DNA from 2 places in the Shewanella sp. 1180_01 genome. Region 2 is predicted to be linked to the other one. Evidence: predicted binding sites of a transcription regulator. Region 2 holds the regulator's gene; the other holds the start of a gene.
What was found. Region 2 encodes FliA, which starts transcription of late flagellar genes. Its sites were predicted from a motif close to CTAAAGNTNNNNNNNNNNNNGCCGATA; they were not measured.
Positions count from the first base shown of each region.

Region 1: a site for FliA is predicted at 2,885-2,911, ahead of FW758_RS16840 (DUF5610 domain-containing protein). Genes of this name have one in related genera too.

Region 1 is NZ_VXCT01000036.1:22,631-28,999, reverse strand. It holds gene FW758_RS16860 (Fe(3+) ABC transporter substrate-binding protein) at 1-36, opposite strand, end outside; gene FW758_RS16855 (hypothetical protein) at 256-666, shown strand; gene FW758_RS16850 (glutathione S-transferase N-terminal domain-containing protein) at 681-1,277, opposite strand; gene FW758_RS16845 (ferredoxin--NADP reductase) at 1,362-2,111, opposite strand; gene FW758_RS16840 (DUF5610 domain-containing protein) at 2,225-2,851, opposite strand; gene FW758_RS16835 (histidine phosphatase family protein) at 3,078-3,695, shown strand; gene FW758_RS16830 (FMN-binding glutamate synthase family protein) at 3,707-5,197, shown strand; gene FW758_RS16825 (hypothetical protein) at 5,349-5,558, shown strand; gene FW758_RS16820 (hypothetical protein) at 5,716-5,976, opposite strand; gene FW758_RS16815 (ABCB family ABC transporter ATP-binding protein/permease) at 6,057-6,369, opposite strand, start outside.
Region 2 is NZ_VXCT01000024.1:57,622-63,990, forward strand. It holds gene flhF (flagellar biosynthesis protein FlhF) at 1-946, shown strand, start outside; gene FW758_RS13680 (MinD/ParA family protein) at 951-1,832, shown strand; gene FW758_RS13685 (RNA polymerase sigma factor FliA) at 1,825-2,538, shown strand; gene cheY (chemotaxis response regulator CheY) at 2,586-2,969, shown strand; gene FW758_RS13695 (protein phosphatase CheZ) at 2,983-3,720, shown strand; gene FW758_RS13700 (chemotaxis protein CheW) at 3,736-5,976, shown strand; gene FW758_RS13705 (protein-glutamate methylesterase/protein-glutamine glutaminase) at 5,997-6,369, shown strand, end outside.

The DNA.
Region 1 (6,369 bases), on a different contig from region 2:
TAACCCAACTACTGCTGCGCAAGTTACCAATTTCATTACCGATTTCTCCCCAAAGTGATGACGTGTTCAGCGAGTGTGAACATGGCTGCATTAATGATAATGCTTATCAGTTGCGCAAGAGTAATAGATAGATAAGTGGAGGGCAATAGTCTATTTAACTTTTTGTTTTTAATGAGTTTAAAATCAAAACTGGTGATTATCTCAAATCAAACTAAACTGAACCTTAATTTGCTTAAAATGCTTTTAGGAGGCGTTATGTTAACTGTTTTGCTGCTAGGCGTAGTCGCAGTGACGCTATTTGGCTTATTTAAACTCAACACTGGCCACAAACGGCATAAACACTATGCTAAAGCTGTTATTCCATACACTGACGGGACTAAGCTGCATCATCATTTTCACAGTGTAAGCATAGTGAATGACGGCAGTTGCTGTAAGCAAGTTGAAACATTCTCTGGAAAACGTTTTCTATCGAAGGATGCGCCGGAAATCCCGATGGAAGAATGCACTATGACCCACTGCCAATGCCGCTATCAACACCATGAAGATAGACGCCAAATAGGGAATGATCGCAGAGTTGAATACGGGGTCACGCGGGATTTATTCGGCGCTTTTGGAGAACAAAACCGCCGTGATAGACCAAAGGGAAGACGCGCAACCGACGGCTGAGCATCTTCATCCAATTACTGGGGGCGAGTTTGAATAAATGCGGGTAGATCACGCATCTCACTAAACCAAAGTGCCGTCGCTGGGGCAACCTTGCGCCAATCTAACTCTGGATGTCTAAAGTCCACATAATCAAGCAAGCAAATCAAGGCTAATTGCGGTGCCTGAATCGTGGTTTGGGTGATCACGGTTTGCAGTTCAACCTGCATAAGTCCACGCAACAATGCTTGTTCAAAACGGGCCGTCCAAAAAGCCGATCTCACACCTTCATCTTCACGCATCTGCTCTTGGCGCAATTTTACCGCACTATCGATTAAGCCTTTTATCAAGGAATACTGACACTCCAACACCCAGTTATTACTTGAGATGCCAAACATCTTACGATCGCCAAGCTCAGCATCTAGGTAACGCATAATCACTTCGCTATCGAATAGTGCCACGCCATCGTTGGTGATAAGACAAGGGATCTGTCCTAACGGGTTCGCATCGAGTAATTCGGCACTGTTTTCAAAGGGATTGACTAGCAGCTCTTCAATATTGTTAATCCCTAAATACTGGATTAAGGCTCTAACACAACGGGCATAGGGTGAAGCTTGAGAACTTAACAACTTCATCAAAAATTTCCTTTTATTTGCATTAAACGCTATGGCTATTAAGGGGTGAGAACTGTTTACTCTCACCGCCCATATAAAATGCGATCACCAATATTTCTCTACGGTAATTTGTCCCGGAGCACGACGTAAATTCTTCACCAATCCCTTATCGAGTAAGGCACTTTGGGCGCCATTTATCATACCGGGATTGCCGCAAATCATGACTTGGGAATCAGCAGCACTTAAGGTTAATCCTGCCTTTTGTTCGATTTCCCCCGAGACTATGCCCTCGGGAATACGACACTGCAACGCATCGGCCAAGGGTTCACGGGTCACACTCAAAACTAATATAAACTGTGCTGGGTATTTGCGTTCTAACTCACGCAGCTTATCAAGGTACGCCAAATCCTGCGCCTCGCGTACGCCATAAACAAGCACCACTTTTTCAAAACGCTCCCAAGGTTCATGGGTGTCGAGCATAGACAAAAATGGCCCTACCGCTGTACCTGTGGCCAAAAACCATAAGTGCTTGCCTTGAAGTTCACCCTTAGGAATTTCCGCTAAGGTCATAAAACCGGTCGCGGTTGAGGTGATTTCAATTTCATCGCCTATGACAAGGTTGTGTAATTGCGGCGATAACAGACCGTCCTCTACCGCAACGGCGAGCACTTCGGCATAGGGTTTATCGGGGGAATTTACTAAGGAGTAAGCTCTGGCCACACGCTTATCATCTTGCATTTGACTTAACTTGATAAACTGACCAGGAATAAATGGGGCTAACTCGGCGGCGATGCGCAATGAAAATAACTTATCGCTCCAATCAATACGTTCTATAACTTGTCCCCTAGTCCACATAACTTGCCCTCAAGCGAAACGTTAAATAGACTTCCAGCATAGACTTTTTTCCGCATAACAAAAACCCCTTATGATAAGGGGCTTATGACGATAGAACCGAAAACAACAGAGCGTTAACTGGCACTCGATTGTGTCTCATCTGTCTTCTTGTTAAAGCTATCTCTAAAGGCCTGTAATCCCTCTTGCACTAAACCGTAGGTTTTATCGACACCATCGGCAATATCACCCTGCAACACTTTAAGACCAGACAGAATATCTTTCGCTTCTTTAAAGCCGTTATCAATTGCACCACCAATGATTCCCATAAAGCTATCGAGTTGATCGCTTAGACTCATACCCGAATTTTGTTGCTGGTGAATGCTAAAAAATTGCGTCGCAAAACTCACGATACGATCTGCAGTCGCTTCTTGTGATGTATCTACGCCATTATCGTAAGCAGTTTGAATCGCGTTCTCGCCCATAGTAGGCGCTAACTCTTTATTAATCGACTCTATCGCAGCGCGATAAAGCAAGGTCATAGACTGATCGCCTGACTTGATATTCACATCTTGCTGTGCCGATAGAATCGCTTGATTCATCAGCTGCTTACTCGTTTGCTGCGCGGTTTGTTTCGAGGTCAATTCTGTGGTTTTCGCGTCCTTCGAATCACTCACTTCGGTACCCTTAGGCGCCGTATTTTCAGCATATTTTTTCTGCGGCAAAGGGGTACTTTGCACTTGAGGAGATTTATTAATTTCCATGATGACTATCCATTCAATTCGGGTCGACTTTATTATCGACCAAAATTTAACCTGCTTTAGTAATTTTTAGAATTGAAGTACCATCGTGACCACAAGGCCATGATAAGGCCCGTATAAATTGAGTGGGTTTATTCTGTATAAATTGCATAAAGTGCCAATCCACCCGCATGCAGCTCATTGCTATCGTCGAGCTTAGACAAAAGCTAATAGAAAAGGATGTTACACCATGGCAGCAGGCCGCAGTTTGAGTCATTTCCGCTTTCACGCGTTTACACAAATACTTAAGCGCTGTACTGAGCACTATATGGGCATCAATATTAAACGCCTTAGTTTGCTCACTGGTCTTATTATCTTAACTTGTCTCGGCCTCTCGCCGATTAGCCAAGCCCATGCGGAAGACAGGCTGATTATTTTAGTCAGGCATGCCGAAAAAGCCGACACGCCAGCCAATGACCCGCAGTTATCGCCCAAGGGGGAAATGCGCGCAACGTCACTGATCACCGCCTTGAGCCGCACGCCGTTGTCGCAACTCATCGCGACTCAATACCTGCGAACCCAGCAAACACTCACGCCCATCGCCGAGGCTCGCCATTTGCCAGTGACGATAGTCGAAGCAGCAAAGCCTATCGAAGAACATATTCAGCAGATTGTCGAACAAGTACATGCGGTACAAGGTAATACGCTCATCGCTGGTCATTCAAACACAGTGCCATTGATCATAAAAGCCCTGGGTGGACCTGAGATCCAAGCGATCGGCGAAGAGGACTACAGTCAGCTGTTTTTACTCTCTCTCAATGATGGCCAACCCGCAAGCTTGATCTCCACCCGCTACGGACAAGAATAAGGATAAATAACATGAGTGAACTCAATTGGTTTATGTGGGGACTCGATCTGTTGTCAGGACTGTTTTTAATCGTTATAGGACTCGCAGTACTCGCGGTTATTTACATGTATATCGCAGATAAAATGCAGACCAAACAAGCGGTAAGACATAACTATCCCGTGATTGGTCGTTTTCGATATCTGTTCGAAAAACAAGGTGAGTTTTTCAGACAATACTTTTTTGCCCAAGACAGGGAAGAATTGCCCTTCAACCGTGCTGAACGCAGCTGGGTGTACCGCGCCGCCAAAAATGTCGATAGAACCATAGCCTTTGGTTCGACTCGTCCCTTGGATGCAGCTGGTACTATCATGTTTATGAATACCGCCTTCCCAACCCAAGATGAAGATATCACTCCTATTCATCCTCTGACGATTGGCACTCACTGTCGTCAACCTTATACGACTCAAGCCATTTGCCATATTTCAGCCATGAGTTTTGGCGCCCTATCTCGTCCAGCCATCACCGCCCTTTCCCATGGCGCAGCGCAAGCGGGTTGCTGGCTTAATACGGGTGAAGGCGGTTTGAGCCCATATCATCTCAAAGGTGGCTGCGATCTCGTCTTTCAAATTGGAACAGCAAAATACGGTGTGCGAAATGAACAAGGACATTTAGACGATGAAAAACTGAAAGCGATAGCGATTCATCCTGAAGTCAAAATGTTCGAAATTAAAATGAGCCAAGGCGCAAAACCTGGCAAGGGTGGCATTTTACCCGGTATTAAAGTGACCGCAGAAATTGCCCATATTCGCGGTATTCCAGAGGGACACGACTCAATCAGCCCCAATGGCCACATCGAATTTAAGTCAGTGAATGATATTTTGGATATGGTCGAGCGAGTACGTGAAGTTACTGGTAAACCTACCGGCATCAAAGCCGTACTCGGGGATGTGCAGTGGCTGGAAGATTTATGTAATGAAATTGAACGCCGCGGCGAAGACTCAGCCCCCGACTTTTTCACCTTAGACAGCGCCGATGGCGGCACGGGCGCAGCGCCGCAACCGTTAATGGATTATGTAGGATTACCGCTGAAAGAAAGCTTACCTATCCTAGTCAATATCTTGATCCAACGAGGCTTGCGTAAACGTATCAAAGTCATCGCCTCGGGCAAACTTATCGTCCCATCCAGAGTCGCTTGGGCTTTGGCATTAGGCGCCGACTTTATCGCATCGGCACGTGGCAACATGTTCGCCCTCGGCTGCATTCAAGCCTTGCAATGTAATAAAGATACCTGCCCAACGGGTATTACGACGCACAATCCAAAACTACAACAAGGGCTAAATCCTAGGGACAAATCGACGCGTGTCGCTAGCTATAATCATAATTTACATCATGACTTAGGGCTGATTGCACACTCTTGCGGAGTGACAGAGCCAAGACAGCTCAAGCCTTCACATGTACGAATTGTGCTCGATAGCGGCTTATCCATCTCACTCGACAAATTCTATTCGCACATGGATAAATAGCCGCAAATCCTTACCGTTATTAGCCAGTACAACTTTTGTCTATATGGGTTTTACATCAGGTATATTTGAATGCGCATCACAAAAGAGGTAAGATTCGTGAGGTGAGGCGTTATTCAAATACCTTACCCACAATAGAACTTAAGGAAACACTTTGAAATCTAGCTTCGTAAGCCAACTGCCCCCCAGTAAAACTGTAAGCACGAGCTGTAAGAGCTGTAATCGCCTAACTGAGATCGAAGGCGAGCTTGTGTGTTTTCGTGAAGGACAGATCATCCGACTCACATTGATCGATGAGTCAGCGCCTAAATTGAATCTTTTATGCGAAGGTTGGAAAGCTGGCAAGCTAAACGGCGTAGCTTAATTCGGTAATATTTATCGAGAGTCGCATTTATCTAGAGTAGTTCTAGAGCAAAATCACTCTTCCTTGAGCATCGAGAATAGAAGCTCACCTCTATCCTCACACATTCTTATCTAACGCGTGCTTTCTAACGCATTTTCTAGCGTATGGTCTATGATTTTTAGCGCATGCTCATCATATAATCACTTGTCGGCACGTTCATATCGCGGATCACACCCGCAAGTACCATCTCTGGATTGACCTTAGCCAAAGTCAGGCGCCGAGTCGTCACCAGTAGGCCCGCATTCAATTCAGCATGAATACGTTGCAGCGAATCATAATCAACACCACGTTTTTTCAATGTCGCCATGATGGCATCCCAATCAGTGGCGACTTTTTCTTCTTTGCCTTCAATGTTAACTCTCAGTGCAATATTTTCCATGCCAGATCTCTTCCGATTGATGTGTTGGCATTTGAGTATAGAGAGCCAAAGCTGAATAAAGACTGAACTGTATTGCGCTATTAACTGCTCAGAGGAGTATGTTGTTGCTCATTTTGTATACGCCATAATTTGGCATATAGACCATCTGCCAACAGTAAAGTTTGGTGATTGCCTTGCTCAACAATTTCACCTTGGCTCAAGACGACGATTTGGTCAGCATCGACAATAGTGGATAATCGGTGAGCCACCACAAGGCTGGTATGCCCTTTAGCGACTTCCCGTAGTGCCGATAAAATCGCTTGCTCGGAACGGCTATCGAGTGAAGATGTCGCCTCATCAAACACCAGCACGGGTGAGCCCTTCAAAATGGCCCTCGCTATCGCGACCCGCTGT
Region 2 (6,369 bases):
GACATCACAGAAACAAAGCGCAGATATTGAGGCAATGCGTGATGAGTTAGCCTCATTGCGTAATTTATTGACACACCAAGTGTCCTCTTTGATGACAGAACATAAAAAACGCATCGACCCCGTCGGTGCTATGCTCGAGGCCAAGTTACTTGAGGCTGAATTCTCCCCTGCGGTTGCGAACAAATTAGCGGCGCTGAGCCAACACTATACGCCTGCAGAATTAGTTCGAGCTTTACCTCAAAGTCTCGCTAACATGCTTGATAATCAAGGTGATGATATTGTTAAACAGGGCGGAGTGGTTGCATTAGTGGGTCCAACCGGTGTGGGTAAAACCACGTCATTAGCGAAACTTGCTGCCCGTTTTGCTGCCCATCATGGTGCTGAGCATGTGGCTTTGATAACGACAGATCATTATCGTATCGGAGCCTATGAGCAATTAGCAACTTATGGCAAAATAATGGGCTGCCCAGTAAAGCAAGCTCATGATCTGAATGAATTAGAGCAAATTCTCTATCAGTTTAGGAATCGCAAGCTAGTATTGATAGATACGGCTGGCATGGGACAACGAGATATGCGTCTTTACCAGCAACTTGATAATTTAACTGCAAATAGCAGGATACCTATCCGCAGTTATCTGGTACTGTCTGCGACAGGACAGCGCCGTGTGCTGCAAGATGCAGTCAATCATTTTAAACGCATTCCCCTATCTGGTGTCGTTCTCACAAAACTCGATGAATCTGTGTCGTTAGCAGGGGCATTAAGTGTGTTGATCCAAAACGGATTACCATTAAGTTATGTTACTGATGGACAAAGAGTTCCTGAAGATATGAAAGTTGCGGATACCTTAGATTTAGCCCAGCAGGCACTCGCAGCGTTAGATAGTACAGAACAACAATCATTACAAGACACAGCGTGGTCAGATAATATGGCCTGTGCATTTGAGTAGATTTATGACCCTGGATCAAGCAAGTGGTTTACGTATGATGAATCAACCCTATAACGAAAAAGTGAAAGTAATCGCGGTCACAGGTGGTAAAGGTGGCGTTGGTAAAACCAGCGTTTCCATTAATACAGCTGTGGCATTAGCCGAAAAAGGCAAGCGTGTCTTGGTACTTGATGCTGACCTTGGCTTAGCAAACGTCGATGTCATGCTGGGTATTCGTGCCGAGCGTAACCTCTCCCATGTCCTCTCTGGTGATGCAGAGCTTGACGATATTATCGTTCGTGGCCCTAAAGGGATTGGCATAGTGCCAGCCACTTCAGGAACACAAGGGATGGTGGAATTAAGTCCAGCGCAACATGCCGGGTTAATTCGCGCATTTAGTGAGATGCGGACTCAGTTTGATATTCTAGTCGTAGATACTGCTGCTGGGATTTCAGATATGGTGCTCAGTTTCTCACGTGCATCGCAGGATGTGCTGGTCGTTGTTTGTGATGAACCCACATCAATTACCGATGCCTATGCCCTGATAAAAATCCTCAGCCGTGAGCATGGCGTGTTCCGTTTTAAAATAGTTGCCAATATGGTGCGTAGTTTACGCGAAGGTATGGAATTATTTGCTAAACTCAGTAAAGTGACCGACAGATTTTTGGATGTAGCCCTTGAATTGGTTGCAACAATCCCATTTGACGAAAACTTACGTAAATCAGTTCGTAAACAAAAATTGGTGGTTGAAGCTTATCCTAAATCACCAGCAGCGATTGCGTATCAAGGGTTGGCAAATAAAATTCTAAGCTGGCCTGTACCGCAGCAACCTGGTGGGCATTTGGAGTTTTTCGTTGAGCGTTTAGTACAACGACCAGATTTTCAAGAGGAAAAAACGAGTGAATAAAGCCGCTGCGTATACTTGTTTAGACAATAAATCGTCGATCGTTGAACAGTATGCTCCGTTGGTTAAAAGAATTGCGCATCATTTACTCGCCAGACTACCTGCCTCCGTGCAGTTAGATGATTTACTCCAAGCTGGGATGATGGGGTTATTAGAAGCATCATCCAAGTTTGATGGTGGCAAGGGTGCGAAATTTGAAACCTTCGCCGGCATACGCATACGTGGGGCCATGTTAGATGAAATTCGCCGCGGCGATTGGGTCCCTCGTTCCGTTCATCGTAACAACCGCAAGGTTGCACACGCTATAGATGAGTTAGAGCAAGCGCTGGGTCGTGATGCACGCGACACAGAAATTGCAGAAAAACTTGATATGACGCTCGATGAGTACCATCATATTCTTAACGATGTTTCTGTCGGAAAAATCATAGGGATAGAAGACTTAGGCGTATCTCAGGATATACTTACAGTGAGTGATCGGTCCGATGATGATTCATTTGAAGTATTAGCTGAGAACCAATTTCATTCTGCTCTGGTTGAGGCAATTAAATTATTGCCTGAAAGAGATGCATTAGTGTTATCCCTGTACTACGATGAAGCATTGAATTTAAAAGAGATTGGCGCCATTCTTGAAGTCAGTGAATCGCGGGTTAGCCAGATATTAAGTCAGGCAATGTTGCGATTGAAAGCTAAACTCAAGCACTGGACATAAGTATAATTATTAATCGAGCACAGAATGTCAGCTCACCGGAGGAAACCTTGGACAAGAATATGAAGATTCTCATTGTTGACGATTTTTCGACAATGAGGCGTATCATCAAGAACTTGTTGCGAGACTTGGGGTTTAACAACACCCAAGAAGCAGACGATGGCTCAACAGCCCTGCCGATGTTGCAAAAGGGGGATTTTGATTTTGTTGTTACAGATTGGAATATGCCCGGCATGCAAGGGATCGATCTGTTAAAAGCAATTCGCGCAGATGATTCGCTAAAGCATTTACCCGTATTAATGGTAACTGCTGAAGCAAAACGTGAACAGATTATTGCTGCCGCTCAAGCGGGAGTGAATGGATATGTGGTTAAGCCTTTTACCGCTGCAACGCTGAAAGAGAAGTTAGATAAAATATTCGAACGACTCGCTTGAGCAAGGATGAGCTATGAAGTCACAAACATCAGGGCTCATCACGCTCGAGCAAGCTCAGCACTTTGTTGAATTATTAAGTGCAGGTGAGCAAAGTCAGGCAGATGATTTATTTCGGGAGCTTGCAGCTCCATTGCAACGAGAATTATTCGAAGAAGTAGGGAAATTAACTCGGCAACTTCATAGTGCGCTGATGGATTTTCAAGTTGATAATCGTCTTTCTGAATTAGCCAATACAGAAATTCCCGATGCCAAGCAACGTTTAAATTACGTTATTGACATGACTGAACAAGCGGCAAATAAAACCATGGATGCGGTTGAAGAATGTTTACCTTTGGCCAATGCCGTAACGGTTAATATTCAAAAAGTCATGCCATCTTGGGACAGATTAATGCGACGCGAGATAGTCTTAAGTGACTTTAAGGTTCTTTGTCACGATGTCCAAGATCTTATGTCCCGTAGTGCAAATGACTCGACTCGATTACGTGAATTGCTGAATCAAATTTTGATGGCGCAAGATTTTCAAGACTTAACAGGACAAATAATCCGTCGTGTTATTGATCTAGTAATGGAAGTTGAAAGTAATCTGGTTTCTATGCTGACGGTATTTGGTGAGCAACCTATGATTGAAACTCAGATTGCTCAGAAAAATAATATTGAAGCGGAAGGGCCGATAATGAATGCCGAGCTTCGTCAAGATGTAGTAACGGGTCAAGACGAAGTGGATGATCTTCTATCGAGTCTGGGTTTCTAACTGGGAGTCAATTTGATGGCCTTTGATGTAGATGAAGAGATACTCCAGGACTTTTTAATCGAAGCCGGTGAAATTTTAGAGCTTCTGCAAGAGCAACTCGTTGCGCTTGAAAATAATCCTGATGACACAAACTTGCTAAACGCCATTTTCCGAGGGTTTCATACCGTTAAAGGTGGCGCAGGCTTTCTTAGCTTAACTCCCATGGTCGATGTGTGTCATGAGGCTGAAAATACCTTCGATCTATTGCGCACAGGCAAACGCAGCGTAAACGCAGAGCTGATGGATATTATTTTGCAGGCTGTTGATGCTATTAATACCATGTTTGCTCAAACGCAGCAGGGCGAACAACAAGATCCCGCTGAGTCAGGCCTGTTGTCTAGACTTAAAATGCTGAGTTCAGGTGCGCTATTGCCATCTGAAGTTGCGTCTGCAGAAGTGGTAGAAGTTGTCGAGCCAGAGCCTATCGTTGAAGCCATTGTTGAAACTCCCGTCCCACAAGACATTCCCTCAGAGATAAGTAATAGCTCATCTTCAAGTATTGATGATATCAACGATGCTGAATTTGAAGCTTTGTTAGATGCGCTTCATGGCTCTGGAAAAGGCCCCGCGGCTGCTACCGCTGTGGCGTCTGAACCAGTGGTCGCTAAGCCAGCAGCGCCAGTTAAAGCGCCTTCAGCATCGGGTGATGACATCACTGATGATGAGTTTGAGGCATTGCTTGATGAACTGCATGGTTCAGGCAAGTTTAAAGCAGAGGAAGAAGTGCCAGCTAAACCAAAGGTCGCTTCGGCTCCCACGCCTCAACCGATAGTGGATGCCGATGAAATTACTGATGATGAGTTTGAAAGATTACTCGATGAACTCCATGGTAAAAATGCGGCCCCTGCAAAAGCAGAAGTAAAAGCGCCTACTGCATCAGTAACGCCAGCTTCGACTGCAGCACCTAAAGTTGCGACTCCCGTACCAGTAAAAGCTGCTGCGCCTGCTCCAGTCCCTGTAGTTGCCGCAAAACCGAAAGTGGACATTGCGGTTGTTGAGAAAGCGCCAGCTAAAGCAAGTTCAGCAAATGTGCCTCAAGGTGAAACTACAGTACGTGTTGATACTGCACGACTCGACCAAATCATGAATATGGTGGGCGAGTTAGTGTTAGTGCGTAATCGATTAGTGAGCTTAGGCATCAGTCGTGATGATGAGGAAATGTCTAAGGCCCTTGCGAACTTAGATCTCGTGACTGCCGATTTGCAAGGCGCGGTGATGAAAACCCGTATGCAACCGATCAAGAAAGTGTTTGGTCGTTTCCCTCGGGTAGTACGTGATCTTGCGCGTACACTCAATAAAGAAATTGATTTGATCATGGTCGGTGAAGAAACCGATCTAGATAAAAACTTAGTTGAAGCGCTTGCCGATCCACTCGTCCACTTAGTGCGTAACTCGGTGGATCACGGTATTGAAATGCCAAATGAGCGTGAAGCCAACGGCAAGCCGAGAACGGGTACGATTACCTTATCTGCAAGTCAGGAAGGTGACCATATACTGCTAAAAATCGAAGACGATGGCGCAGGTATGGACCCTGAAAAACTGAAAAAAATCGCGATAACACGTGGTGTGCTCGATGAAGATTCAGCTTCGCGAATGACTGACAGTGAAGCGTATAATTTGATTTTTGCGCCCGGTTTTTCAACTAAGGTCGAGATTTCAGATATTTCTGGTCGTGGCGTTGGGATGGACGTGGTAAAAACCCGTATCACTCAGCTTAACGGCACAGTGCATATTGATTCTATGAAAGGTAAGGGCACGATACTTGAGATTAAAGTACCGTTAACGCTGGCGATTATGCCAACCTTAATGGTTGATGTCGCTAAACAAGTGTTTGCATTACCTCTGTCTAGCGTGAACGAGATATTCCATCTCGATCTCACCAAGACCAATATCGTCGACGGACAACTCACCGTCATAGTGCGTAACAAGGCTGTGCCTTTGTTCTATTTGGAGCACTGGCTGCATAGAAACAAAACCACTTTTAAACATGGCGATAAAAAGCATGGTCATGTGGTGATTGTACAATTAGGTATGATGCAAATTGGTTTTGTGGTCGATGCCCTAATAGGCCAAGAAGAGGTGGTGATTAAACCCCTTGGCGCTATGTTACATGGCACTCCTGGGATGGCTGGCGCGACGATTACATCGGATGGTGGTATCGCACTGATATTAGATGTCCCTGGATTGTTAAAGCATTATGCGAAAAGTAAGAATTAGTTTCCAAGCTAAGGAATGGAATGGCCATTAAAGTATTAGTCGTTGATGACTCAAGTTTTTTCAGACGACGTGTTAGTGAAATAGTCAATCAAGATCCTGAACTGGAAGTTATCGCGACGGCCTCAAATGGGGCCGAAGCGGTGAAGATGGCTGCTGAGCTTAATCCTCAAGTTATCACTATGGATATTGAGATGCCCGTGATGGATGGCATTACTGCCGTCCGTGAAATCATGGCTAAATGTCCGACTCCGATCTTGATGTTTTCTTCTTTAACCCATGATGGCGCTAAAGCAACGTTAGACGCTTTAGATGCTGGTGCGTTAGATTTTCTACCTAAACGTTTTGAAGACATTGCTACCAATAAAGATGATGCTATTTTATTGTTGCAGCAGA